Regions from separate parts of the Faecalibacterium sp. I3-3-89 genome, predicted to be linked through region 2. Evidence: predicted binding sites of a transcription regulator. Region 2 holds the regulator's gene; the other holds the start of a gene.
What was found. The regulator NrdR, encoded in region 2, represses ribonucleotide reductase genes. The targets are predictions, from matches to a motif close to CACNANATNTNGTG.

Region 1: the regulator NrdR is predicted to act here: its motif matches at 2,587-2,600, upstream of nrdD (anaerobic ribonucleoside-triphosphate reductase).

The regions. Positions count from the first base shown of each region.
Region 1 is NZ_CP094468.1:2,363,599-2,375,651, reverse strand. It holds gene nrdG (anaerobic ribonucleoside-triphosphate reductase activating protein) at 1-292, opposite strand, end outside; gene nrdD (anaerobic ribonucleoside-triphosphate reductase) at 292-2,463, opposite strand; rRNA gene MTP38_RS11490 (16S ribosomal RNA) at 3,254-4,764, shown strand; tRNA gene MTP38_RS11485 (tRNA-Ala) at 4,890-4,965, shown strand; tRNA gene MTP38_RS11480 (tRNA-Ile) at 4,969-5,045, shown strand; rRNA gene MTP38_RS11475 (23S ribosomal RNA) at 5,256-8,090, shown strand; rRNA gene rrf (5S ribosomal RNA) at 8,216-8,332, shown strand; gene MTP38_RS11465 (hypothetical protein) at 8,438-9,349, shown strand; gene fba (class II fructose-1,6-bisphosphate aldolase) at 9,446-10,309, opposite strand; gene rlmB (23S rRNA (guanosine(2251)-2'-O)-methyltransferase RlmB) at 11,111-11,917, shown strand; gene MTP38_RS11450 (cell envelope biogenesis protein OmpA) at 11,956-12,053, shown strand, end outside.
Region 2 is NZ_CP094468.1:1,420,644-1,432,696, forward strand. It holds gene MTP38_RS06625 (spore germination protein) at 1-346, opposite strand, end outside; gene MTP38_RS06630 (DUF421 domain-containing protein) at 418-1,110, shown strand; gene MTP38_RS06635 (DUF4363 family protein) at 1,121-1,489, shown strand; gene nrdR (transcriptional regulator NrdR) at 1,814-2,275, opposite strand; gene secF (protein translocase subunit SecF) at 2,420-4,753, opposite strand; gene MTP38_RS06650 (aminotransferase class I/II-fold pyridoxal phosphate-dependent enzyme) at 4,872-6,152, opposite strand; gene clpX (ATP-dependent Clp protease ATP-binding subunit ClpX) at 6,380-7,708, opposite strand; gene MTP38_RS06660 (ATP-dependent Clp protease proteolytic subunit) at 7,749-8,348, opposite strand; gene tig (trigger factor) at 8,500-9,816, opposite strand; gene MTP38_RS06670 (metallophosphoesterase) at 10,033-10,716, opposite strand; gene thrC (threonine synthase) at 10,745-12,053, opposite strand, start outside.

The DNA of each region.
Region 1 (12,053 bases), 940 kb from region 2:
TCTTCTTCGGGTAGAGGGCCTTGAAGTTCTGGACGAAAGTCACCAGTTCCCGCTGGTTCTCCGGCTCCATCGGTTCGCCGCCCAGCAGGGAGAGGCCCGCGATATAATCCGGCTTGCAGGAGGCGAATACCTCGTTGCGGACGGGCTTGTCGAAGGGGGAACCGTAACCGAAGTCCCATGCCACCTCGTTGAAGCAGCCGGGGCAGTGGTGGCGGCACCCGGAGACGAAGACGCTGGTGCGAACCCCCGGCCCGTTGGCGATGTCATAATATTTAATGGTTGCGTAGTTCATTACAAGTGTAACACCCGATCCTTGATCTCCTGCGTCCGGCCCTGATTCCAGAACTGGGTGCCGATATAGCCGCAGGTACGGCGGGCGACATTCAGCTTGTTCTGGTCACGGTTGCCGCACTTGGGGCACTCCCACACCAGCTTGCCGTCGTCTTCGACGATCTTGATCTCGCCGTCGTAGCCGCAGCACTGGCAGTAATCCGACTTGGTATTCAACTCGGCGTACATGATGTTGTCGTAGATGAACTGCAGCACGCTCATCACGGCCTCAAGATTGTCCTGCATATTGGGGACTTCCACATAGCTGATGGCACCGCCCGGGGACAGCTTCTGGAACTCGCTCTCGAACTTCAGCTTGGTGAACGCATCGATCGTCTCCGAAACATGGACGTGATAGCTGTTGGTGATATAGTTCTTGTCGGTGATGCCGGGCACGATGCCAAACCGCTTCTGCAGGCACTTGGCGAATTTGTAGGTGGTGGATTCCAGCGGAGTGCCGTAGAGGGAATAGTCCATGTTTTCGGCCTTCTTCCACTCGTTGCACTTGTCGTTCATATGCTGCATCACACTGAGGGCGAAGGGCTTTGCACCGGCGTCAGTGTGGCTCTTGCCGGTCATATACTTCACGCACTCATACAGGCCGGCGTAGCCGAGACTGATGGTGGAGTAGCCGCCAAAGAGGAGTTTGTCGATCTTCTCGCCTTTCTTGAGGCGGGCCAGTGCGCCATACTGCCACAGAATGGGGGCGGCATCGCTGGGGGTGCCCAGCAGGCGCTTGTGGCGGGCCTGCAGAGCGCGGTGGCAGAGCGCCAGACGCTCGTCGAAGATCTTCCAGAACTTGTCGAAGTTGCCGCCGGAGCTGAGGGCCACATCCACCAGATTGATGGTCACGACGCCCTGATTGAAGCGGCCGTAATACTTGGGCTTGCCGGTCTCGGGGTCCACATAAGGGGTGAGGAAGCTGCGGCAGCCCATGCAGGTGTAGCAGTGGCCCTCGCCGTTCTTGTCTACCTTCAGCTCGAGCATCTTCTTCTCGGAGATATAGTCGGGTACCATCCGCTTGGCGGTGCACTTGGCAGCCAGCTCAGTCAGATAGTAGTAGGGGTCGCCGGGGTGGATGTTGTCCTCCTCCAGCACATAGATGAGCTTGGGGAAGGCGGGGGTGATCCAGACACCGGCCTCATTCTTCACGCCCTGATAGCGCTGGCGGATGGTCTCCTCGATGATGATGGCAAGGTCGGCCTTCTCCTGCGCGTTGCGGGCCTCACCCAGATACATGAAGACGGTGATGAAGGGAGCCTGACCGTTGGTGGTCATAAGGGTGACGACCTGATACTGGATGGTCTGGACGCCGCGGTTGATCTCATTGCGCAGGCGGCGCTCCACGATCTCGCGCTTGCGCTCGGCAGAAACATCCAGACCCTCCATCTCAGCCTCGACCTCAGCGGCGATCTTCTTGCGGGAGACGTCTACGAAGGGGGCAAGGTGGGTCAGGCTGATGCTCTGGCCGCCGTACTGGTTGGAGGCCACCTGCGCGATGATCTGGGTGGCGATGTTGCAGGCGGTGGAGAAACTGTGGGGCTTCTCGATATAGGTGCCCGAGATGACCGTGCCATTCTGGAGCATATCGTCCAGATTGATGAGGTCGCAGTTGTGCATATGCTGGGCAAAGTAGTCGGAGTCGTGGAAGTGGATGAGACCCTCCTGATGAGCCTTGACGATCTCGGGGTCCAGCAGCAGGCGGGCGGTCAGATCCTTGGAGATCTCACCGGCCATGTAGTCGCGCTGGACGCTGTTGACGGTGGGGTTCTTGTTGGCGTTCTCCTGCTTGACTTCCTCGTTCTGGCACTCGATAAGGCTCAGGATGCGCTCGTCGGTGGTGTTGGTTTGGCGCTTGAGGCTCTGGATATAGCGGTAAGTGATATAGTGGCGGGCGATGTCATGGGCCTTGATGTCCATGAGCTGGTTCTCCACCATATCCTGTATCTCTTCCACGCTGATGGCGCGGTTGAGTGCCTGACACTGATCGGTCACGGCTGCGGCGATGTCGGTGATCTGCTCCCGGGAGAGACGGGCCTTGCCGCCCACCGAATCGCTGGCTTTGGTGACAGCGGTGATGATCTTGGTAATATCGAAAGGTACTTCAGCACCGTTGCGTTTGATGATCTTCATAGCGCTCCTCCTGTGTCGCATATACAGTGTGAACGGGTGTCTCCTTGTGCAAGAGGCACCCGCAAGTCTCGTGATTCATTGATACTATCATATCACTATTTAGTGATATGTCAATGGAAGAACCACTACATTTTGTGTTTTGTAGCTTTCGCCAAAAATAACGGAGAATTTCCGGAACAAAATTTGAGACGGAACCTCTTGACAATTTGTGCAAGGGAAGCGGGCGCTTTCCTTGGCGTAATAAAGGCCGTCGTCTATACTTTGCCCTTTATATAATACATTATAACAGACAAAGAGTCTCGGCCTGAAAAATACAAGGAGATGAAGCCGATTTCAGTCAGCGCGAAAAAACTTGAAAAAAAGAAGTAAAAAAGTGTTGACATCCGGGCGGTGATGTGGTATTATACTTGAGCGCCAAGCGCTGAGACAAAAGAATGACTTCTGAGTCTTAGCTAGAAGTAAAGCGAAAAGAACCAATAGATGCGAGAAAGTCCGGCAGGAATGCGAGAGACTTTCGAGATGCTCCAAGTTCGGTAAGAAACGAAAAACTTCGAAAAAATAAAGCTTGACAAAAAACCACTTCTGTGGTAAAATAATTAAGCTGTCAGCCGCTTGGCTGAGGCGCTACAGGACCTTGAAAATTGAACAATATCGAAAAACTTGTAACGGAACCTATTTTCGTGTTGGAAAAACACGTTAAACAATTCCAAACAAAGTAATTCACACAGGACGCAAGCGATTGCGTGCTGAGCGAAGAGAGATTTAACACTTTTTAAGTGATAAATATCATTTAATAAAGAGTTTGATCCTGGCTCAGGACGAACGCTGGCGGCGCGCCTAACACATGCAAGTCGAACGAGAGAGAAGGAGCTTGCTTCTTCGATCGAGTGGCGAACGGGTGAGTAACGCGTGAGGAACCTGCCTCAAAGAGGGGGACAACAGTTGGAAACGACTGCTAATACCGCATAAGCCCACGGGTCGGCATCGACCTGAGGGAAAAGGAGCAATCCGCTTTGAGATGGCCTCGCGTCCGATTAGCTAGTTGGTGAGGTAACGGCCCACCAAGGCGACGATCGGTAGCCGGACTGAGAGGTTGAACGGCCACATTGGGACTGAGACACGGCCCAGACTCCTACGGGAGGCAGCAGTGGGGAATATTGCACAATGGGGGAAACCCTGATGCAGCGACGCCGCGTGGAGGAAGAAGGTCTTCGGATTGTAAACTCCTGTTGTTGAGGAAGATAATGACGGTACTCAACAAGGAAGTGACGGCTAACTACGTGCCAGCAGCCGCGGTAAAACGTAGGTCACAAGCGTTGTCCGGAATTACTGGGTGTAAAGGGAGCGCAGGCGGGAAGACAAGTTGGAAGTGAAATCTATGGGCTCAACCCATAAACTGCTTTCAAAACTGTTTTTCTTGAGTAGTGCAGAGGTAGGCGGAATTCCCGGTGTAGCGGTGGAATGCGTAGATATCGGGAGGAACACCAGTGGCGAAGGCGGCCTACTGGGCACCAACTGACGCTGAGGCTCGAAAGTGTGGGTAGCAAACAGGATTAGATACCCTGGTAGTCCACACCGTAAACGATGATTACTAGGTGTTGGAGGATTGACCCCTTCAGTGCCGCAGTTAACACAATAAGTAATCCACCTGGGGAGTACGACCGCAAGGTTGAAACTCAAAGGAATTGACGGGGGCCCGCACAAGCAGTGGAGTATGTGGTTTAATTCGACGCAACGCGAAGAACCTTACCAAGTCTTGACATCCCTTGACGAACATAGAAATATGTTTTCTCTTCGGAGCAAGGAGACAGGTGGTGCATGGTTGTCGTCAGCTCGTGTCGTGAGATGTTGGGTTAAGTCCCGCAACGAGCGCAACCCTTATGGTCAGTTACTACGCAAGAGGACTCTGGCCAGACTGCCGTTGACAAAACGGAGGAAGGTGGGGATGACGTCAAATCATCATGCCCTTTATGACTTGGGCTACACACGTACTACAATGGCGTTAAACAAAGAGAAGCAAGACCGCGAGGTGGAGCAAAACTCAGAAACAACGTCCCAGTTCGGACTGCAGGCTGCAACTCGCCTGCACGAAGTCGGAATTGCTAGTAATCGTGGATCAGCATGCCACGGTGAATACGTTCCCGGGCCTTGTACACACCGCCCGTCACACCATGAGAGCCGGGGGGACCCGAAGTCGGTAGTCTAACCGCAAGGAGGACGCCGCCGAAGGTAAAACTGGTGATTGGGGTGAAGTCGTAACAAGGTAGCCGTAGGAGAACCTGCGGCTGGATCACCTCCTTTCTAAGGAGTCAGGCAAGAACGAAACATCGAAGATGGTTTGTTCTTGGAACAGGTGACAGAGACAAGTTGATTAGATATTGTTCGATTTTGAGGGCCCTGAAAAGGGGTTACTCAAAACCTAATGTGGGGGTTTAGCTCAGCTGGGAGAGCACCTGCTTTGCAAGCAGGGGGTCAAGGGTTCGATTCCCTTAATCTCCACCACATGGGCCAATAGCTCAGCTGGCTAGAGCACACGACTGATAATCGTGAGGTCGATGGTTCGAGTCCATTTTGGCCCACCATGTGATGAAGAGCAGAGTTTCGGGAGACCGGGCTTTGCAGGACATCACCAAGACGTACCTTGAAAACTGAATAATAACTGCGAAACAAAGATTATAGTAAGTTCTTTTTAAGAAATATTACAATTTCAAAAGGAAGGGTAACAATAATCTTCGTTGGCAAGAGAGAATCAAGAGGATACAAGCCATTCTCGAGAGAGAATAGTTTGATATGGTCAAGCGAACAAGGGCGCAGGGCGAATGCCTTGGCACTGGGAGCCGATGAAAGACGTGATAAGCTGCGATAAGCTTCGGGGAGCTGCAAATAAGCATTGATCCGGAGATTTCTGAATGAGGAAACTCACTCAGGTTCATACCTGAGTACGTTGCACTGAAATTCAAAATAGGTGCATCGGGGGAACCGCCTGAACTGAAACATCTAAGTAGGGCGAGGAAGAGACATCAAACGAGATTCCGTAAGTAGTGGCGAGCGAACGCGGAAGAGGGCAAACCGGGAGTAGAAATACTTCCGGGGTACGGACTGCTTTTAGGACTCAATCTGTTAACCGAACGGCATGGGAAGGCCGGTCAGAGAGTGTGAGAACCACGTAGGTGAAAACGGAGAGAGCTGCGCAGATTCCAGAGTACGGCCAGACACGTGAAACCTGGTCGGAAGATGGGGGGACCACCCTCCAACCCTAAATACTACCCAGTGACCGATAGCGTATAGTACTGTGAAGGAAAGGTGAAAAGCACCCCGGGAGGGGAGTGAAAAAGAACCTGAAACCCTGTGCCTACAAGCACCTAGAGCGCGTCAATGTGTGATAGGGTACTTTTTGTAGAACGGTCCGGCGAGCGATTGTATGCAGCAAGGTTAAGGACTTAAGGTCTGGAGCCGAAGCGAAAGCGAGTTTGAAAAGGGCGTTAAGTTGCATATAATGGGCCCGAAACCGGGTGACCTACCCATGGTCAGGTTGAAGTGGAAGTAAAATTCCATGGAGGACCGAACCGACCTCCGTTGAAAAGGCGGCGGATGAACTGTGGGTAGCGGAGAAATTCCAATCGAACCCGGAGATAGCTGGTTCTCCCCGAAATAGTTTTAGGACTAGCCTCAAGTTAGATACCTGGAGGTAAAGCACTGAATAGCCTAGCGGCCGAGAGGTTAGCGAAGCTTATCAAACTCAGAATGCCAGAGTATTGATGCTTGGGAGTCAGACAGTGTCAGATAAATGTCATTGTCAAAAGGGAAACAGCCCAGATCTACAGCTAAGGTCCCAAAGTCAGGTTAAGTGGAAAACGATGTGAAGATACGCAGACAACCAGGATGTTGGCTCAGAAGCAGCCACTCATTCAAAGAGTGCGTAATAGCTCACTGGTCGAGCGTCTTTGCGCGGAGAATTTAACGGGGCTAAACCTGACACCGAAGCTTAGGCAATCCAGTAATGGATTGGGTAGGGGAGCGTTGTATACGCGGAGAAACAGTAGCGTAAGCGGCTGTGGAGTGTATAGAAGTGAGAATGCCGGAATGAGTAGCGCGAATGCAGTGAGAATCTGCATGGCCGAAAGCCTCAGGTTTTTGGAGGAAGGTTCGTCCGCTCCAAGTTAGTCGGGAGCTAAGGTGAGGCCGGAAGGCGTAGCCGATGCACAGACGGTAGAGATTCCGTCACCACCAAAAGAGTTAAGCACAGGGACACATTTGAAGTCTCAGAGCCGGGTGTTGGTTCCGGTAGAGATCGAGGGAAGTTAGTACCGAAGTCTGGGATGGAAGATGGCGAGAAAAGCTGTGTGTATTTCTGAGGTGCCCGTACCGCAAACCGACACAGGTAGGTAGGAAGAAGATTCTAAGGCCAACGGGAGAAGGGTTGTTAAGGAACTCGGCAAATTGACCCCGTAACTTCGGGAGAAGGGGTGCTCCAGAGATGGAGCCGCAGAGAATCGGCCCAAGCAACTGTTTACCAAAAACACAGGTTTGTGCTAAATCGAAAGATGACGTATACGAGCTGACGCCTGCCCGGTGCTGGAAGGTTAAGAGGAGATGTGCAAGCATTGAATCGAAGCCCCAGTGAACGGCGGCCGTAACTATAACGGTCCTAAGGTAGCGAAATTCCTTGTCAGGTAAGTTCTGACCCGCATGAAAGGCGTAATGATTTGGGCACTGTCTCAACAGCCCGCCCGGCGAAATTGTAGTACCGGTGAAGATGCCGGTTACCCGCGACAAGACGGAAAGACCCCATGGAGCTTTACTGTAGCCTAATATTGGGTTTCGATGTTGCATGCACAGGATAGATGGGACACAGGGAAACAGGAGCTTTGGCTTCTGCGGAGTGGCCGTTGGGATACCATCCTTGCGATATTGGAATTCTAACCTGCGGCTCTGAATCGAGTCGGGGGACATTGTTAGGTGGGCAGTTTGACTGGGGCGGTCGCCTCCTAAAAAGTAACGGAGGCGTTCAAAGGTTCGCTCAGCTTGAACGGAAATCAAGCAAAAGAGTGCAAACGCAGAAGCGAGCCTAACTGCGAGACTGACGGGTCGAGCAGTAACGAAAGTTGGAGTTAGTGATCCGGTGGTATGTGAGTGGAAATGCCATCGCTCAACGGATAAAAGTTACCCTGGGGATAACAGGCTGATCTCCCCCAAGAGTCCACATCGACGGGGAGGTTTGGCACCTCGATGTCGGCTCATCGCATCCTGGGGCTGTATTCGGTCCCAAGGGTTTGGCTGTTCGCCAATTAAAGCGGTACGCGAGCTGGGTTCAGAACGTCGTGAGACAGTTCGGTCCCTATCTGTCGTGGGCGCAGGATATTTGATGGGAGCTGTCCCTAGTACGAGAGGACCGGGACGGACGTACCTCTGGCGCACCAGTTGTTCCGCCAGGAGCATAGCTGGGCAACTACGTACGGATCGGATAAACGCTGAAAGCATCTAAGCGTGAAGCCGACCCAAAGATAAGATATCCCATTGTTTTAAACAAGTAAGACCCCTTGAAGACTACAAGGTCGATAGGCACGATGTGTAAGTGGAGCGATCCATTCAGCAAGCGTGTACTAATAGGTCGAGGGCTTGACCACAATTCGCTTGAGACTCTTAGAGTCAACGAAAAAATGTAAGCAGTGATTATTCAGTTTTGAAGGCACGTCCTTCTAGAAATACTAGACAAAGTAGATCAGAAATGATATACTTAGCTAGTCATATGGTCGGTGACGATGACGGTGAGGTTCCACCTGTTCCCATTCCGAACACAGCAGTTAAGCTCACTCGTGCCCAAGATAGTTAGCTGGAAACGGCTTGTGAAAATAGGTAGTCGCCGACTTGAATATGCCGCTTTGAGAGTCCTCAGGGCGGTTTTTGTTGTGTCTGCGGATTATAATTTCTGTCTGAAATTGTTATAATGGATAAAATCAGAAAGGGGAAGCGCATGATGGGAAATGAGGAAAATAAAACACTTTATGATATTTATCGGGGGATACTCTGCAATAACCAGAGCTTTCAACTCGGAAAGCAGGCACAGGTAGAATATCGTTTTGACTGCCCGGAGTATGCAGAGCTGAAAGAAAAATATCATCTCAATGAAATTGCCGGAAACGGGACAGAGCTGGAGCACAGTGTGCGGCTGTTGAAGTATCTTGCCCCGAAACTGACACACAGTGCGTGGTACGATAACAGCGTTCCGTGCAATGGGCTGGCGCTGCTGGAATACAGTCTGGAGCAGCCGGAGCATGGGATCAATTGTCTGAACAAATCCAAGATACTGGAGGAATGCTGTCTGGCACTGGGGATCTACGCCCGGAGAGTGAGAATGCTGCCCTATTCGCCCTTTGACAGCGACTGTCATGTCGTGACAGAGATTTTTGACAGGACTCTGGGAAAATGGTGTATGCTCGACCCCACGACCAACGGCTATCTGGTCGATGAAACGGGCAGCGTTCTCTCTTTGCTGGAAGCCAGAGAGAGGATGGCGCAGGCAGGGTTTGTGACGTTCTGCCGAGCGGATGAGACGGTGCAGGACCTGCATGAAGTGGCTCAGAAAGAAATGGAATGGAGCGTGTATTTTGCCAAAAATCTGTTCCGGCTCCAGATCGACGCGGTTTCTCAGTTTGGAGAGACAGGGAAATGGCTGGATGTGATCCCGGAACACTTTTCGGTCCGACAGTGGAGCAAGGCAAAGGCGGAGTACCGCATCACGATGGCACCGGAGTATGCAAAAACAGAGAATGGCTTTGAGATGGCGAAGATGCTTCCGCTCTTTCAGAAAGCAGTAAAAGAAGCAGAGACGATGCAGGAGCCGGAGAGCATTTCGGTGCGATGCATAGCAGATGCCCCTCAATAAAAAGATAAAACAAGAGCGACCCCGCTGTGCTGAGTTCAACACAGCGGGGTCGCTCTTTCTATCAGGTGGAGTATTGTTCAGAAGGACAGCTTCGGCTTAGCCCTTGCCTGCGCAGCCGAACAGCTCGATCTTCTCCTTGCACTTGGCCTCGATGGCCTTTGCGCCGGGAGCCAGCAGCTTGCGGGGGTCGAAGCCCTTGCCCTGCTGATCCTTGCCCTCTTCGATGTACTTGCGGGTGGCCTCAGCGAAGACCAGCTGGCACTCGGTGTTGATGTTGATCTTGGAGACGCCGAGGCTGATGGCCTTGGCGATCATGTCGTCGGGGATGCCGGTGCCGCCATGCAGGACCAGAGGAATGTTGTTGGTAGCCTTGTGGATGCGGTCCAGAGCCTCGAAGTCCAGACCCTTCCAGTTGGCCGGGTAGACGCCGTGGATGTTGCCGATGCCGGCAGCGAGGAAATCGATGCCCAGATCGGTGATCTTTGCGCACTCTGCGGGGTCAGCGATCTCACCATTGCCCACAACGCCGTCCTCGACGCCGCCGATGGAACCGACCTCGGCCTCGATGCTCATGCCCTTGGAGTGTGCCAGAGCGACCAGCTCCGTGGTCTTGGCGACATTCTCCTCGATGGAGTAGTGGCTGCCGTCGAACATGATGGAGGAGAAGCCAGCCTCAACGCAGGCCTTGCAGCCCTCGTAGGTGCCGTGATCCAGATGCAGAGCGACCGGAACGGTGATGCCCATCGAATCGACCATTGCGTCCACCATTGCGGCGACGGTCTTGAAGCCGGTCATGTACTTGCCGGCACCCTCGGAGACGCCCAGAATGACGGGACTCTTCATCTCCTCGCAGGCGGTCAGGACAGCCTTGGTCCACTCCAGATTGTTGATGTTGAACTGAGGCACACCGTAGTGGCCGTCACGGGCTTTGATGAGCATTTCGGTTGCATTTACCAACATATTATTTACCTCCAAAATTTATCGGGGTCTCTTCGTACCCACACAGCACTTCGTGTATGGTTTAACGAAGTTACAACCTAAGTATACCCCAAACAGAGGGCAAAATCAATCCACTAGAGAGTTTTTGTAATCAAACCGAAGCTTTCTTGGCCGGAAATGCAGTCGAAAAATGGAAAAACGAGTGAAATGCAACATTTTTACAAGCGACGACAACATCTGAGCAGAGGAACGAGAGAGGGACAAAAGGGGACGATTTTCAACAGAAGACTGCATTCGTCAAAATGATATTGGATAAAAAGGCAAAAGAATGGCTGCTTCGATTCAAAAATTTGTCATAATTCTGACTTGAAAATTACAAAATGTATGCAAGGTTCTGAGCTTGTCGAGATGAGAATGTGGAAAACCTCGTGGAAAGTGTGGAATTCAACCTGAAAAACAGGCATGAGTGCTTGAGTTTTGAACTCTTTCCACAGGGTTTTCAACTTGTGGAAAAAACAGGGCCGATATACGATGGGTAAAGCGCTTTGGATGTGGAAAACTTTTGCCTCCGGCAAAAAGACGGATGCTCGGTGTGCAGAGAGACGACACTTACCCCATGCGGTGCTGTCCGGACCGTAGCACAGAAATTTCACGGGAGAAAAATCACAATTCTATGGCGAACACCGGCTTCTTATGTTATACTTCAAGATGAGTCATCATCGCCTGCCGCACTGCGGCATGGAAAGATTTGCTGAATGAAACACAACGGCGCCGGGCCGGAAGAGCCACGGCGTCCTGCGATAGAAATGGAAGGAGCACTTCATGGAAGAACGCAATACGTCCCGCCGCCCCCGCCGCGAAAAGGCCGAGGAGCAGCCCCGGAACGAGAGCCTTGTTTACGGAAAGAACCCGGTCACGGAGCTGCTGAAGAGCGGCTCCGGCGTGGATACCGTGCTGCTGGCAGAGGGCATGGCCCCCGCTGTGGCGGCCTACTACACCGCAATGGCTAAGGAGGCCGGTGCCACCGTCAAGCGGGTGCACCCCAATAAGTTGCGCCTCATGACCGGCACCGAGAGCCATCAGGGCGTAGCTGCCTTTGCCAGCGAGATCGAATACGCAACGGTGGAGGACCTGCTGGCCGCAGCCAAGGAGAAGGGCGAACCGCCCTTCCTCGTGCTGAGTGACGGCATCGAGGACCCACACAATCTGGGCGCAGTCATGCGCTCGGCCCTGCTGTGCGGCGCACACGGCATCGTCATCCCCAAGCGGGGCGGCGCATCCGTGACCCCCACCGTCATCAAGTCCAGCGCCGGTGCTGCGGAGCGACTGCCCGTGGCCCGGGTGGCCAACATCGGCGAGACCATCCGCCGCCTTAAGGAGCAGGGCGTTTTCGTCTACTGCGCCGATATGGATGGCGTGTCCCTGCGCCGGAACAACCTCACCGGCCCCATCGCGCTGGTGCTGGGCAGTGAGGGCAGCGGCGTGTCGCAGCTGGTGAAGAAGCTCTGCGACGGCGTGGTGAGCCTCGATATGGCTGCACGAGGCACCGGTGTGGACAGCTTCAACGTCTCGGTGGCGGCTGGCATCATCCTGTATGAGATCCAGAGCCAGCGTGCCGCACAGGGCTGAGACGCCCTCAATAAGAGATCAGGGAGGGAAGACAGCAGATGCCAAAGGATGAAGAGCGGAAGGAACTGACGCAGGAAGAGATCGACGCCCGCGACGAGAAATTCCGTACCTTTTTTACGACCAGTGTGGCGCAGGT
Region 2 (12,053 bases):
CATCCAGCAAAAGCACCGCCATGCCGGCGGTCAGGCGGCGGACGAGGTCCTCCATCTCCTTGACCGAACTGTTCTCGGCGGGCAGACCGGAGTGGTGCATCAGAAGTTCATAGACCTGTGCGCCGCTGTGGGCCAGCCGCTCCGGCTCGAGGCCGGGCGTATGACGGGTGGCAGCGTCCAGCAGGAGCGCCCAGAGCGCTTCGAGGCTGGCCATGTTGTCGAAGAGCACGATGGCCCCCGGGCAGTGATAAAGCTCGATGCGCTTGGCATAAAAATCCGCCGAAGCGCCAAACCTAGCGTTGAGCGCCTCCAGATTCTCATCCAGCAACGAGGAAAGCTGCAGCATACGGTATCCCCCTTTGCCTGCCAGTATTCCCCCGTCGGAGTCGCTTATTCAACCCACAAGGAGGGCCTTCTGTGAAGCTTCTGATTTTCCGCACCCTGCTCATTTACCTCTGCGTCCTGTTCGCCATGCGGCTGATGGGCAAGCGTCAGCTGGGCGAGCTGCAGCCCGAAGAGCTGGTGTCCACCATCCTCATCTCCAATCTGGCGTCCATCTCCATCGAGTCGGAGGAAGTGCCGGTGACGGCCAGCCTCATCCCCCTCTTCCTCATTGCAGCTCTGGAGCTGCTGGGGTCAGCGCTGAGCTTTCGCAGCCAGAAATTTTTCAATCTGATGTCCGGTCGCCCCAAGACGGTCATTCTGGATGGACAGATCGACCAGAATGCTCTGCGCACCCTCCGGCTGACCACCGCCGACCTGATGGAGGCCCTGCGGGGCAAGAATATCTTCGACCCCCGGGACGTCTCCTACGCCGTGGTCGAGACGAACGGCAGTCTCTCGGCAGCGCTCCGCCCCGAAAAGGAGACGGCCACCCTCGCTGACCTGCGGCTGAAGGTCGAGCACAGCCACGCCACCATCCCCTTCGTGCTGGACGGCCAAGTCCTCGAGGACAACCTCCAATGGTGCGGCAAGGACAGAAGCTGGCTCGAGCGGACCGCGCAGGCCAACACCCTGCTGCCGGAAGAGATCCTGCTTCTGGTCGGCAACGAGACGGAGGATTATTTTCTGCTGAAAAAAGAGAGCCGCCGCAAGGGCAGCTCCCGGTGAGAGGTACGGAATGAAACGGATCTATGCGTGTCTGTGCATCGTGGCAGTGCTGCTGAGCATCGCCTTCTACAGCAGCTGGCGGGTGCAGAAATTTGCCGAGGATATTTCGGATGACATCGACGACGCCGTGGAGGCCCTCCGGGACGAGGATCTCCCTGCCGCACGGCAGGCTCTGGCCGAGGGAGCAAAGCTTTGCGACGAGATGCGGGAAGGGATGAACCATCTTCTCCGCACGCAGGACTTCACGGAACTGGAGAGCGCTCTCCGTGCCGCCGACGGCCACCTCGAGATGAATGCTCCCGAGGAAGCCCTCGGCGAACTGCGCCGGGCACAGGTTCAGGTGGAAACTCTGGAATGGCTTTCCCGGAGATTCGTTTAATTAAATCTCCGAGACTCGTTTTTATTTCGTGTAATCTTCGTTATCTGAAATTTATTTGCCCCAGCCTGCCGAGAAATAAGAGCTATAAACCGGATTTTATGCAGAGAGTTGCCGCAATTTTAATCGGTTCATCATTCATTTTTTCATATTAAATGCCTCGTTCTGAAATCATCGCCCTCTATCTGCACCCTATATAGATTTTTATATGGGGCATCTTCGGCAATTCCCCAAAGACCCTTCCCGTCCGGATACAACGTGCACAAAAAAGCGCCCCATCCCCTGCCCTGCGGCAGAGAATGAGGCGCTTATGGCTTTGGAGCCAGATTATTTCTTGCGGTCGCCCATCAGCTTTTTCAGCTCATTGAAGAAGCTTTCGACGTCCGCGAACTGCTGGTAGACCGAGGCAAAGCGGACATAGGCCACCTCGTCGATCTTTTTCAGCTCCTGCATGGTCAGTTCACCGATGCGCACGCTGGTCACTTCGCGGTCGTAGGTGCTCATCAGGGTCTGCTCGATGCTGCTGACGGCGCGTTCCAGCGCTTCGTAGCTCACCGGGCGCTTGGCGCAGGCGCGAAGCATGGCGTTCAGCAGCTTCTGTCGGTCGAACGGCTCGCGGGAATTATCCTTCTTGATGACGATGAGCGGCACTGTCTCCACCACCTCGTAGGTCGTGAACCGCATATGGCAGTTCAGACACTCCCGGCGGCGGCGGATGCGCTCACTGTCTTCGGTGGGGCGGGAATCAATGACTTTGGACTCCTCATCGCCGCAATAGGGGCATTTCATGGTCGTTCCTCCTATAGCAGTTTGCGTTTTTAATGCACAGGCAACATCCGCAAACTGCATGTCGCAAAGATGCCGTTTTGACAGGCACTATTTTTGAAAATTGCGATAAAAAATCGGGACAGATTTGCATCAGGGTCCAGCGGCTCAGTTTTTCTTTGCGCCCTTGCGTTCGCTCCATGCCACCCAAGCGGAGGTGGAGACGCACAGCGAGGTGTACACGCCGCTGAGCATACCCATCATCAGGGGGAAGGCAAAGGTAAAGATGCTGTCCAGACCATACAGCTTGGAGACGACGCACATCACGCCCAGCGCCATCACAGTGGTGACGGTGGTGATGATGGTGCGGCGGGCCGACTGGTTGACAGAGTGATTGACCAGCTCTTCGAAGCTGGCCTTCTTGCCCAGCAGGCTGCGATTCTCACGGATGCGGTCGTAGACGACGACGGTATCGTTGATGGAGTAGCCGAGGATGGTCAGCATCGCCGCAATGAAGTTGCCATCCAGCGGGGCACGCAGCAGCACGAAGGTGCCGAACACCACCATCAGGTCGTTGAGCAGGGCCAGAACGGCCATCATGCCGCCGGTCAGGCCGCCGATCCTCTTGAAGCGGTATGCGATGTAGGCGAGGATGAGCACCAGCGCGAACACCACGGCCACCAGACTCTTCTGGAGGAACTTCATGCCCATTGCGGCGCTGACATTGCTCAGAGAGAGCTGTGCGAAGGAGTTGTCAGGGTAGCTCTCGTTCAGAGAGTCCAGCAGGGTCTGCACCTCGTCGGTGGTGACAGTCTCGGTGCCGGGCATCGAGATCTTCAGGGCCTGCTCCCCTGTTGCGACGTTCTCGCCGGTCTGCAGGGTCAGGCCGTTGCTGCCCAGCGCCTCGGAGGCCGTCTTCTGGACGGCAGACATCTCAAAGCTGTTCTCGTAGCTCAGGGTGATCATCGCACCGCCGGTGAACTCGGTGTCCAGATGGACGCCCAGCACCACCGCACAGAGGACGATCGCCGCCATCAGACAGGCGGAGAAGGTCAGGAAACGCTTGCGCAGACCAACGAAGTTGACCTGCTTCTTCTCGGTGGGAGTCTTACCGGGAGCATCCGCACCGTAGAGACGGGGGTTCCGCAGGGCCTTGATGGAAGCAGCGCCCCGGATCATGGTACGGGTGGCAAAGATGCCAAACACGAAGTTGAGCAGCACGCCGGTGAGCAGCGTGTAGCCGAAGGCGTAGATGGTGCCTGCGGTCGAGGGGCCGAAAGCAAAGAAGACGAAGTGCAGGGCCTTGGCAAAGAAGCCGTCCGAGGGGCCGAAGGCACCCATCAGGACGACCGCAACGATGACGATGGTCACATTGCCGTCGATAATGGGGGTCAGGCCGCGGGCAAAGCCGCTCTTGAGCGCGCCGTCGAGGCTCTTGCCGCTGCGCAGCTCCTCCTTGATGCGCTCGGCGGTGATGACGTTGGCATCCACGCCCATGCCGATGGCGAGGATGATGCCAGCGATGCCGGGCAGGGTCAGGGTGAAGCTCTCAAACACCGGGAAGTAGCCGGAGACGAAGGCCAGCGTGGCCGCCACCTGACCGGCCAGCGCAATGCAGGCGAGGAAGCCGGGCAGACGGTAGAGGGCCGTCATGAGCACGAGGATGAGGGCAAAGGCGATGACACCGGCCAGCACCATGGCGCTCAGGCTGTTCTCGCCCAGACTCGGGCTGATGGTGGAGTAGCTGTCCACGCTCAGCGCAAAGGGCAGAGAGCCGGAGTTGATCTGGCGGGCCATTTTGACGACATCTTCCTGCGTGAAGGGATTCGCCGCAGAGCTGGTGATGATGGCAGAGCCGTCGGTGATGGCGGCGTTGACGCTGGCGGTGCTGACGTTCTCGTCGTCCAGCCAGATGCTGATGCTGCCGCCGTTCTGGTACAGACGGGTGGTGGCGTCGCCGAATGCCTTGGCACCCTCGTCAGTAAACTTCAGCGCCACATAGTACTCGGAGCTGCTGCCGTTGACGGGGCCGTACTGGGCAGCAGCACTCTCCACCATCGAGCCGTCAAGCACCAGCGCACCGTCTGCGCTGCTCCCCTCCCGGAAGGTCAGGTAGGCGGTGGTGCCGATCTCCTCGATGGCGGCTTCGGGGTCGAACTCGGTCTCGCCCGACTGCCACGGGAACTCGAGGATGAGGCTGTCGGAGTTGTTGTCCACATACAGCTCATAGTCGGTCACGTTGAGGGCGACCAGACGGTTCTCGATGACCAGCTGAGCAGCCTCAAGCTGGTCGTCGGTGGCGTCGTAGCCGTCGGAGGGGACGAAGGTGACGTTGACGCCGCCCTTGATGTCCACACCGAAGCGGATGTCCTTCGCTCCCTTGATGTAGGTGGTGGTCACATCACCGTACTTGACCGCAACACCGAAGAACGCCGTATAGACGAACGCCGCGATCACAAGCACCGTGAGGATAAGCTGCCATGCTTTGCCTTTCGTTTTCATATGAATCGGGAAACCTCCAAATATAATATGAAGCTGCTTTCCGGTCTTGGAAACAACTTCAAAATCTCCGCTGCGCCGTCTGAGCGGCAGCACAGCGGAGATTTGTGCAGTGGAAAGATCAGTCCTTTTCCGTCAGCAGTTTCTCGACTGCTGCCAGACGGACGCAGACACAGAGCAGGTCGGATGCGGTCTCCACCTCATCCAGACTGGGATAAGTGGGCGCGATGCGCAGGTGGGAATCATCCGGGTCCTTGTGGTAGGGGTATGCAGAGCCTGCGCCGGTGAGGGTCAGGCCGCACTCCTTGCACAGCTGAGCCACCCGCTTTGCGCAGCCGGGCATGACATAGAGGCTGATGAAGTAGCCGCCCTTGGGGTTCGTCCAGTGGGCGATGTCGCCGCAGGGGGTCAGCTCTTCGTTGAAGGCTGTCTTGACGGCATCGAAGCAGGGCACCAGACGACGGCGGTGCTTTGCCATGTGGGCCAGAACGCCCTCCTTGTTCTTGAGGAAGCGGACGTGGCGCAGCTGGTTCATCTTGTCGTAGCTGATGATCATGACCGAGAAGCGCTTGCAGATGTACTTCATCATGGCCTCGCTGCAAGCCAGAGCGGAGACGCCAGCGCCCGGGAAGGTGATCTTGCTGGTGGAGGTGAACATAAAGACGCGGTCTTCGTTGCCGTACTTCTTGCACTCGTTCAGCAGGACGGGGGTCTCGATGATCTCCTCCGTCAGATGGTGGACGATGTAAGCCTCATCCCAGAAGATCTTGAAGTCGGGGGCGGCGGTCTTCATCTTAGCAAAGCGGTCGATGGTCTCATCGCTGTAGGTGTAGCCGTCGGGGTTGGAATACTGCGGCACGCACCAGATGCCCTTGATGGTGTCATCCTCGGCCACCAGCTTCTCGACGACGTCCATGTCGGGGCCGTTTGGGGTCATGGGGACGCTGATCAGCTCGAAGCCGAACTCCTCGGTGATGGAAAAATGGCGGTCATAGCCGGGCACCGGGCAGAGGAACTTCCGCTTCTCCACCTGAGACCACGGGCAGGGAGACTCCGGGAAACCGAAGCTGTAGCCCATCGAGATGAGGTTGTACATCAGCTGCAGGCTGGAGTTGCCGCCCACAAAGACCTCCTCGGGCTTCACGCCCATCACGTCGGCGAACAGCTCGCGGGCCTCATGCAGGCCCTCCAGATCGCCGTAGTTGCGGGCGTCGGTGCCGGCGTCGGTGGTGTAATCCGTCATCTGCAGCAGACCCATTGCCAGATCCATCTGGTGAGGGCCGGGCTTGCCGCGGGCCATGTTCAGCTTCAGGCCCATCGCCTGAAACTTTTTGTACTCTTCTTCCAGAGCCGCCTTTTCGGCAGCCAGTTCGTCGCGGGTCATCTCAAAATAATTTGCCATAACACACACTCCTTTATCGTACGTTCTATTTCCCACAGGGTCCGGTACTGTATCTCTGCGAAGCAGGTTCATGCCAGTGGGCCGCTCCGATTTTTACCCTCACAGTTCCAGACTTTTATAGTTTACTACAATTTGACCTCGGAAACAAGTCGGATGGCACAAAAAGACCCCGCCAAAAAGTAAAAAGCTTTCAGCGGGGCCTGTTCTCCCCTGCTGCGCGCTGCCGCTCAGCTCAGGGAAGGCTGGTTCTTATAACGCTTGCGCACTGCGCCGTACTCCATGTGTGCCTCGCCGCCCTCTACCGTATCCTCGTCGATGGTGACGCGGATGATGGTGGGGTCTGTGGGCACATTGTACATGACGGGCATCAGGATGTTCTCCATCACGCTGCGCAGACCGCGGGCACCGGTCTTGCGCTCGATGGTCTTCCGCGCAATGGCGTGGAGGGCCTCATCGGTGATGTTCAGCTCCACATTATCCATGGCCAGCAGCTCTTTGTACTGCTTGACCAGACTGTTTCGAGGCTCCTTCAGGACACGCACCAGCGCATCCTCGTCCAGATCATCCAGCACCGTAATGACCGGCAGACGGCCGATCAGTTCGGGGATGAGGCCGAACTTGACGAGGTCGTGGGGTTCGACCTTCTGCAGCAGGGCTTTCTGGGCCTCGCTGGAATTGTCCTTCAGGCTGCTGCCGAAGCCCAGAGCGGACTTATCGGTGCGGCGAAGGATATACTTGTCCAGACCGTCGAAGGCACCGCCGCAGATGAAGAGGATGTTGGTGGTGTCGATCTGGATGAACTCCTGCTGAGGGTGCTTGCGGCCGCCCTGCGGGGGAACATTGCTGACCGTTCCCTCCAGGATCTTCAGCAGAGCCTGCTGGACGCCCTCACCGCCCACATCACGGGTGATGGAGGGGTTCTCGCTCTTGCGGGTGATCTTGTCGATCTCATCGATATAGATGATGCCGATCTGCGCCTTCTGGACGTCGAAGTCTGCGGCCTGAATGAGCTTGAGCAGGATGTTCTCCACGTCCTCGCCCACATAGCCGGCCTCCGTCAGGGTGGTGGCATCTGCGATGGCGAAGGGCACGCCCAGCATCTTGGCCAGTGTCTGGGCCAGCAGGGTCTTGCCGACACCGGAGGGGCCGAGGAGCAGGACGTTGGACTTCTGCAGCTCAACGTCGGCGCCCTTGCCGCTCAGGATGCGTTTGTAGTGGTTGTAGACCGAGACGGCCAGCACACGCTTGGCCTCGTCCTGACCGATGACGTACTGGTCAAGTCCCTCCTTGATCTCCGCAGGGGTCTTGATGTTGATAGAAAGCTCGTCAGACGGCTGGATGCGCGCCCGGCTGGCACTGCCGCGGCTGGGGCGGGAGCTGCTGCCCGCGTGATCCGGCTTGTCCGAGAGCAGATCGGCACAGAGGCCGATGCATTCGCTGCAGATGTTCACGCCGGGACCGATGATCATCCGCTCCACTTCATCCTGATGTTTGCCGCAGAAGCTGCAGACCAGATCCTTTTCGTTTTTATCTCTGCCGGAATTGTTATTAGCCATAACCGTTTTTCCTTATCCTGGGTGTATTGCTTTCTGCCGCTCAGCGGTGGGTGATGACCTCATCGATGAGGCCGTATTCCTTGGCCTCCTGCGCAGAAAGGAAGTTGTCGCGCTCGGTATCCAGCTCCACCTTTTCCAGCGGCTGGCCGGTGTACTCGCTGAGCAGCCGGTTCATCTTGGCGCGGGTGCGGACGAGATGGTCGGCATGGATCTTGATGTCGGTAGCCTGTCCGGACAGACCGCCGCCCTGACCGCCGGCGATGAGGGGCTGGTGGATCATGATCTCGGCGTTGGGCAGGGCGAAGCGCTTGCCCTTGGTGCCGCTGGCCAGCAGGAACGCACCCATCGAGGCGGCCATGCCCATGCAGATGGTGGAGACGTCACACTTGATATACTGGATGGTATCGTGGATGGCCATACCTGCGCTGATGGAGCCGCCGGGGCTGTTGATATACAGGCTGATGTCCTTATCGGGGTCCTGCCCTTCCAGATACAGCAGCTGTGCCACGACAAGGCTGGCGGAGGTATCGTTGACATCCTCGCTCAGCACAATGATGCGGTCGTTCAGCAGACGGGAGAAAATATCATAGGAACGCTCCCCGTGCGCCGACTGCTCGACAACGTAAGGAACAAAACTCATAGGGTTCGCCTCCTGAATGAAAAATTATTGTATTTGCAAAATTGACCGATACGGCAAGCACACAGGGCCGTAGCCGTATCGGTCAATTTCAACAACCTTCACTTACAGAGCCGGGGACTTCCCCTGCCCTGCATGACCTTGTGCGCCGGAATTACTCAGCGTCAGCGGTCTTCTCGGCCTCAGCGGCCTTCTCCACGACATTTGCGTGGCTCTTGATGAAGTCGATCGCCTTATTGATGGCCAGATCGTGCTTCACCTCATCCACGTTGATCAGCTCGCGGACCTTGTCCTCTTCCATCTTGTACTGGTCAGCAATGCGCTTGACCTCGGCATTCAGCTCGTCCTCAGTGGCCTCGATGTTCTCGGCAGCTGCGACAGCCTCCAGAGCCAGACGGATCTTGACCTGCTTCTCAGCCTGCGGCATGAAGGAAGCGCGGAACTGATCGACGGACTGGCCCATATACTTCAGGTAGTCCTCGAGGCGCAGGCCCTGCTGCTCCATACGGAAAGCAAAGTCGTTGACCAGCTCGTCCATGCGGACATCATACATGGCCTGAGGGATCTCAGCCTCCATGCCCTCGATGACCTGATCGACCAGAGCGTTCTCGACGGCCAGATCATCCTGCTTGTCCAGCTGCTCCTGATTGTTCTTGCGGATGGAAGCCTTGAACTCGTCCAGAGTGTCGTACTCGGAGCAGTCCTTTGCCAGCTCGTCGTCCAGAGCGGGCAGCTCCTTGTACTTGACCTCGTGCAGCTTGATCTTAAAGACAGCGGGCTTGCCAGCCAGCTCGGCAGCCTGATACTGCTCGGGGAAGGTGACGTTGACGTCGAACTCCTCACCAGCAGCGTGGCCGATGATCTGATCCTCGAAGCCGGGGATGAAGCTGCCGCTGCCCAGAGTCAGGCTGTAGTGCTCTGCCTTGCCGCCCTCGAATGCAACGCCGTCCACAAAGCCCTCGAAGTCGATGTCAACGATGTCGCCGTTCTCAGCAGCGCCCTCACGGGTCAGCTCACGGGCGTTGCGCTCCTGCACACGCTTCAGCTCGGCCTCGACAGCCTCGTCAGAAACAGTATGGACCGTCTTCTCGACAGTCAGACCGTTGTAAGCGCCGATCTTCACCTCGGGCTTGACTGCGACCTTGACGGTCAGGGTAGCGCCCTCAGCCTCACTGGCGGAATCGACGGAGACCTCAGGACGGCCCACCGGCTCGATACCGGCAGCCTTGACAGCCTCTTCGTAAGCTGCGGGGAACAGCTCGTTGATGGCGTCATAGGTAAAGACATCAGCGCCGTACATCTTCTCGATCAGAGCCTTGGGAGCCTTGCCCTTGCGGAAGCCCTGAACAGGGTACTTCTTGCCCTCCTTCTTGAAGACATCGGCAACTGCTGCCTTGAAGGCCTCAGCGTCGATGGAGAACTGCAGCTCTGCCATGCTCTTCTCGAGCTTTTCGCACTTGATGAAATTCATTTTGTGTATCCTCCACTCAAATATTGTATTGCGTTGGGGCAGCGGGAAAACTGCCGCCTGCAACCGCGCACCGCGTCCTTGCTGTTGCGAAATGCGGGGACGCGCGCGCTCAAATTGGGTGCAACAATCGCGTCACAACCTATTATAACACGCTTGTGATAGAATTGCCACCCCAAATTTTGACTTTTTGTTATTTCTGACCTTTCCGTCCCGGCCTCAGTTGATGCGGTAGGGGCAGAACTTCAGGCCGTCGGCGCTGACGAGCTTGTAGCGGATGCCGTCCACATCGCCCTGTACGGCGTACCGGATGGCGTTGCCGTGCAGATGGCCGTAGTAGCAGGTCCGGATGCCGTAGGCCTTCAGCGTCGCCACGATCTCAGGGGCACTGGTGCCGGTGTAGACCGGCGGATAATGCAGGAACACCAGCTTCTCCAGCCCCGGCTCTGCGGCGTCAAGGCTCATTTTGAGCCGCCCGATCTCCCGGTTCATCACCTTTTCGTCGTGGGCCTCCCCCACATCGAACAGCCAGCCCCGGGTGCCGCAGATGGCGTAACCCTCCACGGCGTAGGAGTTGTTGTGCAGGATGTGGAGGGTGTCAAAGCCCTCGGCCTTCAGGTAAGCGTTCATCTTGTTGGCGGTGGTCCACCAATAATCGTGGTTCCCCTTCATGATGAGCTTCTGCCCCGGCAGCTGCTGCAAGAACGCGAAGTCCTTCCGGGTGTCGGTCAGCCGCATGGCCCAGCTGATGTCGCCTGCAAGGACGATGGTGTCCTCGGGCTTGATGAGCTTGCGCCAGTTGCGTTCCAGCCGCTCCACATAGCCGTTCCAGCCGGGGAAAACGTCCATCGGCTTGGAGGCACCTAGGGAGAGGTGGGTATCGCCAAGCACAAAAAGTGCCATAGTTTATTTACTCCTGTTCTGGTTTTCATCACGCCTGATAGCCCAGCGCCACCTCCGCGATCCCCGCCGGGTCGATGACGGTGCTGAACCGCTCGGCTTTCTGCCGCAGGGCAGCAAGGCTTGCGGGCGCGGTCCGGCCGGTAGCTTCTTCCAGCGCCTGCATGGCCTCGAAATCGTTCTCCGGTGCGGTATGACCCAGAGCCTCCAGCACGCTGCGGGGGAACTTGAAGGGCGAGGCGGTGGAGAGCACCACCATCGGCACGCCGTCCCGCTTCTTCTGGGCAGCGACGTGGAACGCCACAGCGGTATGGGTGTCGCAGAGGTAGCCGTCCTTCTCGTAGCGGGCGCGGATCTCCCCTGCCACCTGCTCCTCGCTGCTCCAGCCGCAGTCGAAGCTCTCCCGGATCGCCGCCAGCGTCTCGGGACGGACGGTGTAGCTGCCTGTCTCATTCAGGCTCTTCATCAGACCGGCCACCTCAACATCGCTGCCGGTGACGTGGTAGAGCAGACGCTCGAGGTTGGAGGAGACGAGGATGTCCATGCTGGGCGAGGTGGTCTTATAAAACTCCCGCTTGGCGGTGTAAGTACCGGTGGAGAGGAAGTCGGTCAGGACATTGTTCTGGTTGGAGGCACAGACCAGCCTGCCCACGGGCAGACCCATCTGCTTTGCATAATAGCCCGCCAGAATATCGCCGAAGTTGCCGGTGGGCACGCAGAAATCCACCTCGTCGCCGAAGGCGATCTTCCCGGCCTTGAGCAGCTGGGCGTAGGCGGCAAAATAGTAGACGATCTGGGGCACAAGGCGGCCCCAGTTGATGGAGTTGGCGCTGGAAAGGCGGATGTTCCGCTCGGCCAGCTTGGCCGCGATGGCTTTGTCGCCGAAGACCCGCTTCACGCCGGTCTGGGCATCGTCGAAGTTGCCCCGCACCGCGTAGACCGCGACGTTCGCCCCCTCCTGCGTCGCCATCTGCAGGCGCTGGATCTCGCTGGTGCCGCCCGTGGGGTAGAACACGGCGATCTCGACGCCCGGGATGTCGTGGTAGCCATCCAGCGCAGCCTTGCCGGTGTCGCCGCTGGTGGCCACGAGGATGAGGGTCTTTTCGGTGCGGGAGAGGTTCTTCTTTGCCTCCACGAGAAGCTTGGGCATCAGCTGGAGGGCGTAGTCCTTGAACGCACAGGTCGGGCCATGCCACAGCTCAAGGGCATAGGTATCCCCTTCCACCGGGGCCAGATAGCCTGCCTTGCCGCCGAACGCCTCCCCGTAGGTGGTGCGGGTGGCTTCAGCGAGGAAGTTCTTGGAGTAGTCGGTCAGATATTCGCTGACGACGGCAGCGGCC